Regions from separate parts of the Pelotomaculum isophthalicicum JI genome, predicted to be linked through region 2. Evidence: riboswitches for the same ligand, from Rfam matches in the RefSeq annotation. Region 2 holds a riboswitch; each other region holds the start of a gene.
The links. Region 2 has a riboswitch for cyclic di-GMP ahead of L7E55_RS07955 (HD-GYP domain-containing protein). Riboswitches for the same ligand answer to the same signal wherever they lie in the genome.
Positions count from the first base shown of each region.

Region 1: another riboswitch for cyclic di-GMP. It lies ahead of L7E55_RS00745 (hypothetical protein); the one in region 2 lies ahead of L7E55_RS07955 (HD-GYP domain-containing protein).
Region 3: another riboswitch for cyclic di-GMP. It lies ahead of L7E55_RS07085 (diguanylate cyclase); the one in region 2 lies ahead of L7E55_RS07955 (HD-GYP domain-containing protein).
Region 4: another riboswitch for cyclic di-GMP. It lies ahead of L7E55_RS06445 (TetR/AcrR family transcriptional regulator); the one in region 2 lies ahead of L7E55_RS07955 (HD-GYP domain-containing protein).

Region 1 covers NZ_JAKOAV010000001.1:163,614-166,747, reverse strand. The annotation lists gene L7E55_RS00765 (hypothetical protein) at 213-368, shown strand; gene L7E55_RS00760 (hypothetical protein) at 707-844, opposite strand; gene L7E55_RS00755 (hypothetical protein) at 873-1,001, opposite strand; tRNA gene L7E55_RS00750 (tRNA-Thr) at 1,316-1,390, opposite strand; cyclic di-GMP riboswitch class I at 1,701-1,789, shown strand; gene L7E55_RS00745 (hypothetical protein) at 1,825-2,052, shown strand; gene L7E55_RS00740 (DUF2225 domain-containing protein) at 2,395-3,134, shown strand, end outside.
Region 2 covers NZ_JAKOAV010000012.1:35,010-38,143, reverse strand. The annotation lists gene L7E55_RS07965 (GGDEF domain-containing protein) at 1-702, opposite strand, end outside; gene L7E55_RS07960 (hypothetical protein) at 723-1,079, opposite strand; gene L7E55_RS07955 (HD-GYP domain-containing protein) at 1,081-1,656, opposite strand; cyclic di-GMP riboswitch class I at 1,736-1,824, opposite strand; gene L7E55_RS07950 (helix-turn-helix domain-containing protein) at 1,980-2,312, shown strand; gene clpX (ATP-dependent protease ATP-binding subunit ClpX) at 2,395-3,134, opposite strand, start outside.
Region 3 covers NZ_JAKOAV010000010.1:28,096-31,229, reverse strand. The annotation lists gene L7E55_RS07085 (diguanylate cyclase) at 1-1,877, opposite strand, end outside; cyclic di-GMP riboswitch class II at 1,950-2,033, opposite strand; gene L7E55_RS07080 (CBS domain-containing protein) at 2,315-2,707, opposite strand.
Region 4 covers NZ_JAKOAV010000008.1:102,986-106,119, reverse strand. The annotation lists gene glnA (type I glutamate--ammonia ligase) at 5-1,423, shown strand; cyclic di-GMP riboswitch class I at 1,703-1,790, shown strand; gene L7E55_RS06445 (TetR/AcrR family transcriptional regulator) at 2,003-2,599, shown strand; partial or broken gene L7E55_RS06440 (phosphoenolpyruvate synthase) at 2,655-3,134, shown strand, end outside.

The DNA of each region.
Region 1 (3,134 bases), on a different contig from region 2:
AAAAAACACAAAATGGCCTCCCGGGGCGATCCCCGGAGGCCTTGATTTTTTTGGAGATTTTACATTTTTGCGTTGGGTATTGTTGGTTGAATTTGTGGGTAATATTTTACATGGTAATATTCTCCACGGTAACGTTAACCATAATAACCCATATGACATATTATATTTTAAGACCGGTCAGGAAATCCATCCCCGAGAGGAGGGAATTCAAAATGGGCTTCGTAGAGAAAAAAGAAGAGGAATGCGATTGCCGCAATTGCCGCATTGAAATTAAGGATAGTATTGTCGTGATAATTTGTGGTGAAGTGGAAGTTGAGAAGTTAAAACATTGCCTTGGCTCATTAATGGAAGCAAAAGATAACAAATAGGAAGAGGAAAATACTTTTGCCTCTGCCGGTATGCCGTGGCGTATTTACGCTACGGCCTTTCTTATGTTTGCAGTAAACCTCTCCAGTTAAGCCAGGATTCGTGGTTCCCGGCTTATTTTATGGCAACTCCGGCTATTCAGACGTTGTTATATTCTTTCGATTACCCCATCTTGACATTATATTTATATGATTTCTACGTTTTTGAGCCGTATGGCCCGGTGATAGTTCACCCGGTTGGCCATATTTTGCATGTATCTCATTTTACCATTGCCAAAATCATAACCACCGGTAAATACCGATGGTTACAAACGTAGCCTTTATGTTAGTGTTTTTACAGTTTAAATGCAGCAGCCGCACATGCCCACGCCGAAAACGAGCAGGATGAAAATCAGGAAGATAATAAACGCTGGGCTACTAAAACAACCTGTGCCACAAGCTTCTTCCGCTTTAACTACTTGGGACTTAACTTCAGCCATGGAAATACCTCCTTATAAGGCTTTCATACTAAATACAGCCTCCGCAGCAACTCACTCCAAAGATGAGCAGGATAAAAATCAGGAAAACAATAAACCCGATGTTACCAAAACCTGTGCCGCATCCTGTGCCGCAACCTGCACCTACGCCGAATGCCATAAGAATCACCCCTTTTGCTTTTTTATATAATATGCAGGCAATGATTTATGTGTTAATCAATGGTTATGCACCCAAATTAATCTAGCAGCATAAGTTATATTAACAGTTGCTCCTTTTGTTCCATAGACCTCCTTGGCAAAAACCCGGTCCATCAATGGGCTGGGTTTTTGTTTTTCGGTTGGACTGTAGAAAAAGCCCGCCTTAAAGACGGGCAAAGAGAGGTGAAAGATGTTAAAAAGGTAAGGCGTACCAGGAGACATTAGGGTCATTAATAAAACAGCCTCCAGCTAAAACCCCGGAGGCCTTGATTTTCTTGGAGCTGATGGTGGGATTTGAACCCACGACCTGCGCATTACGAGTGCGCTGCTCTACCCCTGAGCCACATCAGCTTAATTAAATAAATTTTTAGTTAACAACTAGCGCATTTAATATTTTATCCGAACAAGTAGTTAAAGTCAACTTGCCTCCAATACTAGGTTACGGTAAATCCTTTCTTGATTGAATTGTCATGTGATAATTATGAAGATATTCACACAGTATGCTTCAATGTTGCCCCTATTGTACAAACAATTGATTTTGACATTTTATACGGTTTTTCCTACCTGAATGTCGTAAAAAATAGGACCATAGTCCTGTGATAATAGTTCTCCTTTCACATTTTCTTATTTTAAATAGCTGTTATAATATAGTAACAACGCAAACTGAAAAAGGCAAACATAGTGAAAACTATGGACGCAAAGCCACGGGTCTAAAGTATCGTGTAGTACCATGATAGCCGGGTTACCAGTAACCCCGGGATTCCTTTACAAAGAAGGGGTAGTATATGCGTTATATAAAAACATTTTACCCAAAAGTTCTATACTTCATTTTACCTTTCATAACCATATTTATTCTGATAAAATATAACACTCCAATGCTGGCCGCTGGAGTCGCCCTTTATTTAATGATGGGTTTCGACGATTCATCTAACAAGTTTTTATCCCGCTTCAGCGAAAAAGAGTATACCGTCAACATCACTGATTGGATGAAAAAAGAAGTTAGTCATAACTAAGTGTTATTGTAACTAATAAACATTAAGGTTACTGCAATTTAGGACTAAAGTCCTAAAAAATTGGGAAATTTTTCTCATGTAGGATAATTAAAAATAATTATAATTATTTTTAATACCTCCTTTAATATAATCACCCATCTAGAGGGGCTTTCTCCCCACCATTCCCTATTCCATAATACAGGGAATTTTTTTTATTGTTTTTAATTCATGGATATTATGCGGGAACACAGTTATTTTAGCTGAGAAAAAAATCCACCTTTGCAATAAGTAAAAATTCCTTTCAATTGATATTTTGGTAGTATAGAATATTAACTGAAATCTTAAAGGTGGGTGAAATCATACATGGATGCTCTTGAAAGCATTTTAAAGAAGATACCTTTTTTTAAAGACATAAACTATCCTTTACAAGACTTGGTTAAAAAAATGCGCCTAGAGCGTTTCGAAGAAAATACAGATATATTTTCTGAAGGAGAGCAAGGTTCAAGCTTATACCTAATCATATCAGGAAAAGTTTTAATATATGCAAAATCGACCACTGGACAGGAAATGGCTATCCAAACACTTGAACCGTCAGATTTTTTTGGGGAAATGAGTCTGTTAGACGGCGGATATCGCTCAGCCTGCGCCAGGACATTAGAAAAATCAATTATTTTTAGTCTGGAACGAAAAGACTTTCTAGAATTTCTAGATGATAACCCGAGAGCAGCTGTAAAAATAATTGAAACTTTAAGCAAAAGACTTCGACAATCAAATATCCGAAATAAAATATTAATTGAAACCAACCGCAAGTTAACTAACCAGGGTACCGACCAAAACCAGATTACCGCCGCCAATATACCCGTACAGTTCAATGACGAGCGACAAGAGCAGTTAACCAAGGAAACAAAAGAATTCAGCGTTAAAAAAGATACGTATGCCCCGGAAGAAAAAGAGGAAAACGGTTTCGCGGATATATTGGAACAGCATTTAAACGATGTCGAACATGCTGATGAGGAAGATGATAAGGCAGACGCCAAAAAAGAGATTGAGCAAAAAGAAATGTTGTATTATAAAAAAGCCGTTTGTCCAATTTGCAACGCTAA
Region 2 (3,134 bases):
GCGGCCGCCTGCCACTCCAGCGGCGATACTTACTGGCATGCCCTTTTTCTTTGTGATATTGGCTATTTTTTTTATTATTTCATTGGCCCATAAACCGGCATCATCTTTGTTTTCTGTGGTCACTACTATGAATTCATCCCCGGCATAGCGCCCTGGAAAATAGAGTCCGCCGGATGTGTTTTCGGCAAAAATTTGCCCGACTATTTTCAAACAACGATCTCCGTAAACATGTCCATGACTTTTGTTAATAAGTCCGAAACCATTTAGGTCAAAAAATATGACCGTAAGTTCATTCCTGTCATTCAGGATGTTTTCAGCTAGATATCTTATATATGAACCTGTCATAAGCCCGGTTAGCGGATCTGTATGCCTGCCGATTTCAACCAGAATATCAGTTTTAGTAATAATTCCGACTAGTTTGCAGTCATCTAAAACCGGTAGCCTTTCCAGTTTTTTTTCCTCAAGAATGCTTTTAACATCCCATAGAGAAGTATTTTTACTAACATGTACTACATCTTTGCTCATGGCGTCGGCAACAATACGATTGTGGTGGGTGTTACGCACGTCCCGAGAGGTTATAATGCCACACAATTGTTTTCCTTCATCTAAAACTGGAAGACCGCCTATTTTATATTTTTCCATAATTGAAGCCACTTTACTAACGCTATCCAGGATTTCGGCTGTGATAACGGGAGAAGACATAACATCGGAAACTTTGAACATTATAGATCAACCTCAACATTAATATTTAAAACTATATCTACTTGAGCTTTCAAAACTGCTGTTTCGGATGCAACTTTACACCCTTCATTTAGAATAATACTTAATAGCTTTTCCCGTGTAATCAATCGGGAAAGTGAATTACGAATTACCACTGCTTCAAAGGGTCCCTCATTTACCTGTAAAACTTCATATTGTTCCGGACTCAGCACGTCTATCATCCGTTGAACGGCTTCGGGACCAACGGGCGCTTTCTTGCCGATGAGCAGTACGTCCTGTATGGGAGGAATCTCAAACTCAGACAGAATAATTGAAATTTGTGCCTTTCTCCCACTGTCATTCAAATTACCTGATTTCAAGTTAAACAACACCATCCCAATCTTTTAGCAATACTTTGTCTGAAGCCTGAATAACCTTTTCGACTAAGTGGGGATCGAACTGAGCGCCACTAAACCTATCTAATTCATTTATAATTTGATCCATACTTTTAATTGGGGAATAGGGCCTGCATGAAGACATGGCATCAAAAGCATCTGCCAGAGCAAGTATCCTTGCTCCTATAGGAATATCTGGTCCATGGATACCATTGTAACCGTTGCCATCCCATCTTTCATGGTGTAAATTTACCAACTGGAGAAAAGGTTTGGTCCAAGGATAAGATGAAAGTATTTTAACTCCGTATTCTGTATGTTTTTTAATAATGTTAAATTCTTTGGTTGTTAACTTTCCTGGTTTATTCAATATTTTTAAATCAATTTTAGTTTTACCGATATCATGAAGCAAACCTGCATATTTGATTAACGAAACTTGCTTTTCTGGCAATCCTAGAAAATTTCCTATTCTAGTGGCAATTATTCCCACATTGACTGAATGTTGATAAGTTTCTAAACTGTAAATAGAGATCATTTTAACTAAGTTATTTAATTCCTCTAACATTAATCAATACCCCTTCCATCACAATGGCATTAAGGGGCTTTTCCAGAAAGGACGAGTAAAAATTTGTATCACCGTTTCTTTCTGCAGCCTGACAATCATAGCAACTTAGTTACCTTAGATTCAAGGCTTTGCGCCCCACTCTTTCGAAATGGTCTGCCCGCCAAAGAAACTATTATTCTACTTTTCCCGACAATTAACAATAATTATACAACTATGTGTTTACATTATCAATTACTTTACAGTGAAAAGTGTATCTTTGGGATAGTTATTTTATTAGATGGGAATTTTATTAACAAATATTCTTAAATGGCTGGAGAAAACAAGTGTTTGATATACTGAAAGTATGTGGACAAAATATTCGCCGGTACCGCAAGGAAAAAGATTTGACATTGGAACAATTATCACATAGTTTAGGTATTACTGGTTCATATCTGGGTTATCTTGAGAGAGGCCAGAGAAATACTTCACTACTGACTCTGGCGAAAATAGCAAAAATCTTAGGAGTTCCGCCAGATATACTCCTTCGAGTGCCTAAAGATGAATTTGAAAAGGCTCTGTATGAACTGCATGACTTGCTCATTAATTTAAACGATGTAAAACATGTTACATTTTTAAAAGAAGTGATGGAATCCTACTTGAAACTAAAAGATACATAACGCTTATTTAAGCGATAAAAAAGCCCCCGCGGGATTATTCCCGTCAGGAGCTTTCTTTCGCGTATAACAACTCCGGCGCGCCTTAAGCCGTCTCTTCTTTTTTCTTCTTGCGATCCACGGCGATAATCCGCGGGAGTTCCTTTTTCTGAATGGTTTCCCTGGTAACGATACATTTAGCTATGTCATCACGGGATGGAATATCATACATCACTTCCAGCATGACTTCTTCCAGAATAGACCGTAACCCCCTGGCGCCGGTGTTGCGCCTGAGCGCTTCTTCGGCTACCGCTTTCAACGCTTCCGGAGCGAACTCCAAAGAAACATTATCCAAGTTAAACAATTTCTCATACTGCTTAACGAGCGCGTTCCTCGGTTCGGTGAGGATGCGGATCAATGCTTCCTCATCAAGGGCGTCCAGGGTGACAATAACCGGCAGCCTGCCGACAAACTCAGGAATAAGCCCATATTTAAGAAGGTCTTCCGGCAGTATATTACTAAGGATTTCTCCTATTTTCATTTCCTTCCGGGGTTTGATCTCAGCTCCGAACCCCATGGACTTCTTCCCTGTGCGGTTTTGGATGATTTTCTCAATCCCGTCAAAAGCCCCGCCGCAGATAAACAAAACATTAGTGGTATCCAGTTGAATGAATTCCTGGTGGGGGTGCTTGCGCCCGCCTTGTGGCGGGACACTGGCCACAGTGCCTTCAAGTATCTTTAATAGCGCTTGTTGAACACCCTCTCCGGAAACGTCGCGTGTTATCGACGGGTTTTCCGACTTGCGGGCGATTTTGTCAATCTCGTCGATATATACAATGCCTTTTT
Region 3 (3,134 bases), on a different contig from region 2:
GAAGTAAAATCTTTTTCTCCTGTTCCAAAAGTAATATTGTTAAAATGCACCGTGTCTGACATGAATATCGTTTTTTGAAAGTCAACTTTCCCATTTCCAAAAAAACAAGATGCCAGACTAAAACCATCCATGCCATACTTAGTATCGCTAAAATCAGAATTCCCGTCAAAAAAACACTTCTCCGCATAGAAACTACGCAAGGTATTATCCTCATCCCATTCAAAAAAATCATGGTAATCATTGATCGAAAAATTCGAAAGATACAATTCTTTAAGCTGGAAATTTGGATACATATTTTTTAAGGCTATGATCTCATCTTTACTTAAATATCCAAACGTCCTCGTTTCTGTCTGTACGCTTTCATCATTAAACGCTATGATCTTTATATGTGAATTATTTGGGTTTTCTCTAATTTTTTTTATCAGTTCCAGACCACCTATTATTGGCATTATTAAATCGATAATAGCCAAGTGGGGCCTTATCCTTTGCAATTGCTCCAGTGCATCTTCTCCATCTTTTGCCATGAACACCATATAGTCCTCTTCTAACTCTTTCAACAAGATGTTTCTGATTACAGCACTGTCATCGACTACTAGAATTTTGGTTAGGGGGGAATGAACACCTTTACCTGATTGACCCGCCAGAACAACTTTGTTTCTGCCAGTTTCTTTAGCCAGGTAAAGGGCAGCATCAGCGGCTTTAATTATTTCCTGTTCAGTTTTACCGTCTTTGTCAAACTCTCCTATTCCAGAGCTAAAGGTTATCTGGATGTTTTTATTTTGATAGGGTTCGATTATGGGCATTTTTTCCCATGCGGAACGCAATCGTTCCAATATTTTATAGGCGGTTAACGCATCAGTATCCGGAAGAAGGGCAACGAATTCCTCGCCGCCGTATCTCCCAATCGTATCGGTTCTTCGAAACTTGCTGTATAGAAAGGAGGCAAACTGCTGCAGGACGAAATCGCCAACCTGATGACCGTGTTCGTCGTTAACTTTCTTAAAGAAATCAAGGTCGCATATGGCAACGCAAAAGCTTTTTTTATGGCGGGAAAAGCGTTCAACTTCTTCAGTAAGTCTTTCCATAAAGTAACCACGGGAAAAAGTTCCGGTAAGCGGATCGCGGACTGCCAGGCCGTGCAGTTCCTCCATGCGGCTGATCTTAGCTTCGATGCGGGCAACTAAATCTTCCGTGTTGAATGGCTTTATTATGTAATCGTCAGCCCCTAATTTAATACCCTCAACTATTTCCATGGGACTGGATTTGCTGGTAAGAAAAAAGATTGGCGTCCACTTATAGCGATGATCTGTTCGCAGTTCTTTAAAAAGCTCCAGGCCATTTGTTCCGGGCATTACGATGTCAAGAATAATTAAATCCGGCCTGTAGTGTTCAAGAATTTTTTTGGCTTCAGAAGCATCACCAGCATCAACAATTCCTAAATTCTTTTTTGATAACTCTTGTTTTATAAATTGTCTTATGGCGGTATCATCGTCTACGATAAGCACTTCCTTGCGCGGCACCTCTGGGAGTTTTTGCTCTTGCTCATCGGGCGATATTATGTCTTCGACTGTTTTTAGAAGGTTTGCCCTCTCTTCGATGATGTCTACAGTATCTTCACACTCCTTTAAAAGGTTTATGTCTGCCGCCTGCCCAGTTTCAAGATTGGTGGCAATTCTGTCTTCCAGGCTTTTCGCGGCTTCGATTATTTCCCCAAAGCCGACAGCAGCGCCGGTGCCATAAACAGTGTGGAAGAATATATGTAGGATGTTCTGGCATGTTTTATTATGTGGCTCTTCTTTTAAGGTACTTATGGCCTGACGTATTTTGGTAATCCTGGTTAACGTTTCCTCGATAAAAATCTGCAGGGGATTATCCATATACTGTCCCTCCGTATACTCATCTGATTGCTTCTAAGTGAATAAATCATATAAAAAACCGACCTTTATTATCTGATAAAAGGTCGGTTGCATCACTTACTCAATCAACTCAAGATGCCCAAATGATAGAGTTGATTTCATTGTCCCTTGCTTTTTTAGTTTAGAAATACCCGCCTTTTCCAATACTTGCCATAAGGTCAGAATGAAATACGTGGCGCGATGGCCTGATACGTTTGCTTGCGTTCCCCCATAAATTTATTTACAAGCTCTTCCGTCATTCGTTCAATCGTTGATAACCCAACTTGTCGCTACGGCGCAATTCCTGCGCCATTTTCCGGCGACCATAAGCAACGAGTGAGGTGGTTTATGATGTTGCTGAAAAAGAGTCCGAAGGTTCAATATCTATCTGTAATTATTTAACTATAATATTGAAATATCTATTTTACAGATGAGTATGTATCAATAACTACTTGAAGCATATCCGCAGAAGTTATAATTCCTACTATTTTTCCTTCATCTAAAACCGGCAGGCTGCTTATTTTTTTGTCCAACATCAGTTTAGCCGCTGAAACAATATCATCTTCGGGATTTACTATAAAAACATATTTATAGCTCATTGCCCAACTAACAGGCGTTTCGGGATAACCACCCGGACGACAAAGGACTTTTTCAATATCGTGTTCTACAACAATACCCACCAGAGTGCCTTTATTGTCAAGTACCGGTAGTCTCCTACAGTCTTTCGTCCGCATTAAGTTCAAGGCTTCTTTGATTGAAACATCAGCATTTACAGTAACCACATTCCGTACCATCTTGTCCTTGACTTTCATCTTTCCACCTCACCTGTCATAGTGATCTACGGATCGTCTTATCTTTATATGAGCATATTTCGACAAATAAAAGGACTTTCCTTCCAAAGATTACGACTAAATTGCCATCTGGAACACGGCGGTTCAACCCCCTATTAATGGAGCCTATATACGGATCAATTCCTTGATTGATAAGCGTACCAACGGTTTCAAGCTAAGAAAAGAAAGCATGCAAAAGACAACGGAAGTTATGCGGAGCAAAAATCTTAGCATCTGTGGAGGCCGCAACCAGTAAAAAGTACCATCCATTTCGATTGTTGGGCGATTTTGAAAATGTCAAGAGTTTTTTGCGTATTTTCTGATTTTCTTTGGTACTAATTTACTGTAAGTGCATAACTACTGTAATATAGTTTCATAAATTTTGATTGTTTATTTTTTGATAGCTAAT
Region 4 (3,134 bases), on a different contig from region 2:
TTTAATGAAAACACCCCAGGACGTCCTTGCTTATATCAAGGATAAAGATGTAAAAATGGTTGATGTGAAGTTCATCGACCTGCCTGGTCTTTGGCAGCATTTTTCGGTTCCTGTTTCCGAATTTGACGAGAATGCTTTTGCTGAAGGTTTTGGCTTTGACGGTTCCAGCATACGCGGTTTCAGGGCTATTGATCAAAGTGATATGAACCTGATTCCCGACCCGACAACGGCTGTTATGGATCCATTCAGCAAAGTACCCACCCTCAGCATTATTTGTGATATTATTGACCCGGTGACCGGCGAGAAATACAACCGCGACCCCCGCAACATTGCCAAAAAAGCTGAAGCGTACTTAAGAGCCAGCGGGATTGCTGACGAAAGCTACTGGGGACCTGAAGCGGAGTTCTTTGTTTTTGACTCGATCAGGTTTGACCAGAACCAGCATTCAGGCTACTACTTTATTGATTCCGTGGAAGGCATATGGAACTCGGGACGTGAGGAAAATCCCAACCTTGGTTATAAGCCGCGCTATAAAGAAGGATATTTCCCGGTTCCCCCCACTGATTCCCAGCAGGACATGCGTAACGATATGGTTATGACCATGCTGGAAGCCGGGCTAAATATCGAGTGCCAGCACCACGAAGTGGCTACCGCGGGCCAGGCCGAAATCGATATAAAATATAATAAGCTTGTCAAAATGGCCGACGATCTGATGATGTTTAAATACATTGTGAAGAATGTCGCCAGAAAGCATGGTAAAACCGCGACCTTTATGCCGAAACCGCTATTCCAGGACAACGGTACCGGCATGCACGTCCACATGAGCCTGTGGAAAGACGGAATTCCCCTGTTCTTTGACGAAAAAGGATACGCCAAGTTAAGCCAAACCGCGCTATACTTTATCGGCGGCTTGTTGAAGCACGCCCACGCGCTCACCGGTATTACCAATCCGACCACCAACTCTTACAAGCGGCTGGTGCCGGGCTACGAAGCGCCGGTGAACCTGGTTTACTCCATGAGGAACAGGAGTGCGGCGGTACGTATCCCCATGTACTCCAACAACCCCAAAACCAAACGGGTTGAGTTCCGCCCGCCCGACCCCTCCTGCAATCCATACCTGGCTTTTGCCGCCTTGTTGATGGCGGGTCTTGACGGGATTAAGAATAAAATCGATCCGGGCCAACCGATGGATAAAGACATTTTTGAGCTTCCGCCCGAAGAGGCCAAGGATATCCGTTCAGTCCCGGGTTCGCTCGACGCGGCATTGAAAGCGTTGCAGAATGACCACGAATTCCTGCTGGAAGGCGGAGTCTTTGATAAAGATGTGCTGGATGCCTGGATTGAATACAAACTAACTAGGGAATTTGACGCCATCAGGCTTAGACCGCATCCGTACGAGTTCATGCTTTATTACGATTTATAGGATTTTTTGAAGATCCGGATACCTGACGCTGAAACGCCCGGCAGTTTAACTGCCGGGCGTTTTAACGTATTTCAGCTCAAGGTGGTGCCACTGCTCAGCTGTTCTACATAAATATCTTCCTCGCTGTCTATCGTAACTAGAAAAACACTAACTATATCGGTATTCGCCTTTATTTAGCCTTCTTAAGGGGGGGACCGTACCAAAAAAATAAAATTGTACGCTAAGGATTGTTCATTAAGGGCCATTCAAAACCCGTGCATTTTGAAATTCATAAATAAAAATACCTGCAGCAAACCTGTCAAAGACAGGGACGAAAAGCTGTAGGGTCTAAGGTGCTTTTAAACACTATGATAGCCTGGCTGCCGCATATACTATGTGCATGACCTGCCCTTTTTTAAGCGGCAGGTTTTTTGTGCATATGCTATGTTCTGATATGGAATCCAAAAGTGAAGAATTATTAGAACTTCTATATTATATATTTTTTAAAAAATTTCCACAAAATAAAGTGAGATATTTCTCGCATGAGATACTTCTCATATCGAGTAATTTATATTATTATGTTTTACAGGAGGTGTTAGTGTGCCCAAAGACACTTTTTATAATTTGAGTGACGAGAAGAAAAAGAGAATATTTGACGCTGCCGTACAGGAATTTTCTACCCGGCGTTTCAGCGAAGCATCCCTTAACCAGATTGTGAAGGCCGCCAAAATACCTTGGGGAAGCTTTTATCAGTATTTTAATGACAAAGAGGACATCTACCTTTATATGCTCGAAGAAATTGGAAAGGATAAGCGGAAGAACGTCCCCTACACAGAAGCCTTGGATCCGGATGCGGACGTTTTTGAAACCATTATTCAAAAATCCAAAGAATCCCTTGAGCTGGGCAGAGTAAAACCGGAATATACCAAGATAGGCATGCTGATGGAGATAGATAACAGCGAATTCATTACAAAGCTCCGTGTAGCATCCGCCGAAAAGTATATGAAAATGATTGAGCGTGATAAAGAGCGTGGCCTCATCAAGCCGGAAATTGATTCCGAACTGGTTATGAATATGATTTTCACATTCGGTTTGAATGAGTATTTCCGGAGCGGGTTGGACGAGAATAGGTATTTAAAGAAACTCAACGATGCTATCAAAATAATCAAGGAAGGAATTTCTATGTTTAAGGATTGATAGAATCCGATTGCCTAATGGGTTCGGCCATCAAATAATAGAAAGGAGAGCCTGTATGAGTTCATATGTGCTTGGTTTTCAGGAAATCGATAAGCATAAGCTCATGGTGGTCGGGGGCAAAGGCGTTAACCTTGGGGAACTAGCCAGGATTGAGGGGATCCGGGTACCGGAGGGGTTTTGTGTTACCACCGAAGCGTATAAAAGAATCACTGGGAATAACGAGGAATTCAATTCATTACTTGATCAATTGTCCCTTCTAAAAGTGGACGACAGGGAAAGCATCAGTGAAATCAGCAAGAAAGTTCGCATGGTCATTGAAGGGATATCCATTCCAAAGGACATAGATGAAGAGATCGCTCGCCATCTTTCAAAGCTTGGTGAGAAAAATGCCTATGCCGTGCGTTCCAGCGCTACGGCGGAGGATCTTCCGACAGCTTCCTTCGCAGGACAGCAGGATACGTATTTGAACATTATAGGAAAAGATGCCATTCTTAAGCATGTCAGCAAGTGCTGGGCGTCGCTGTTTACTGACCGT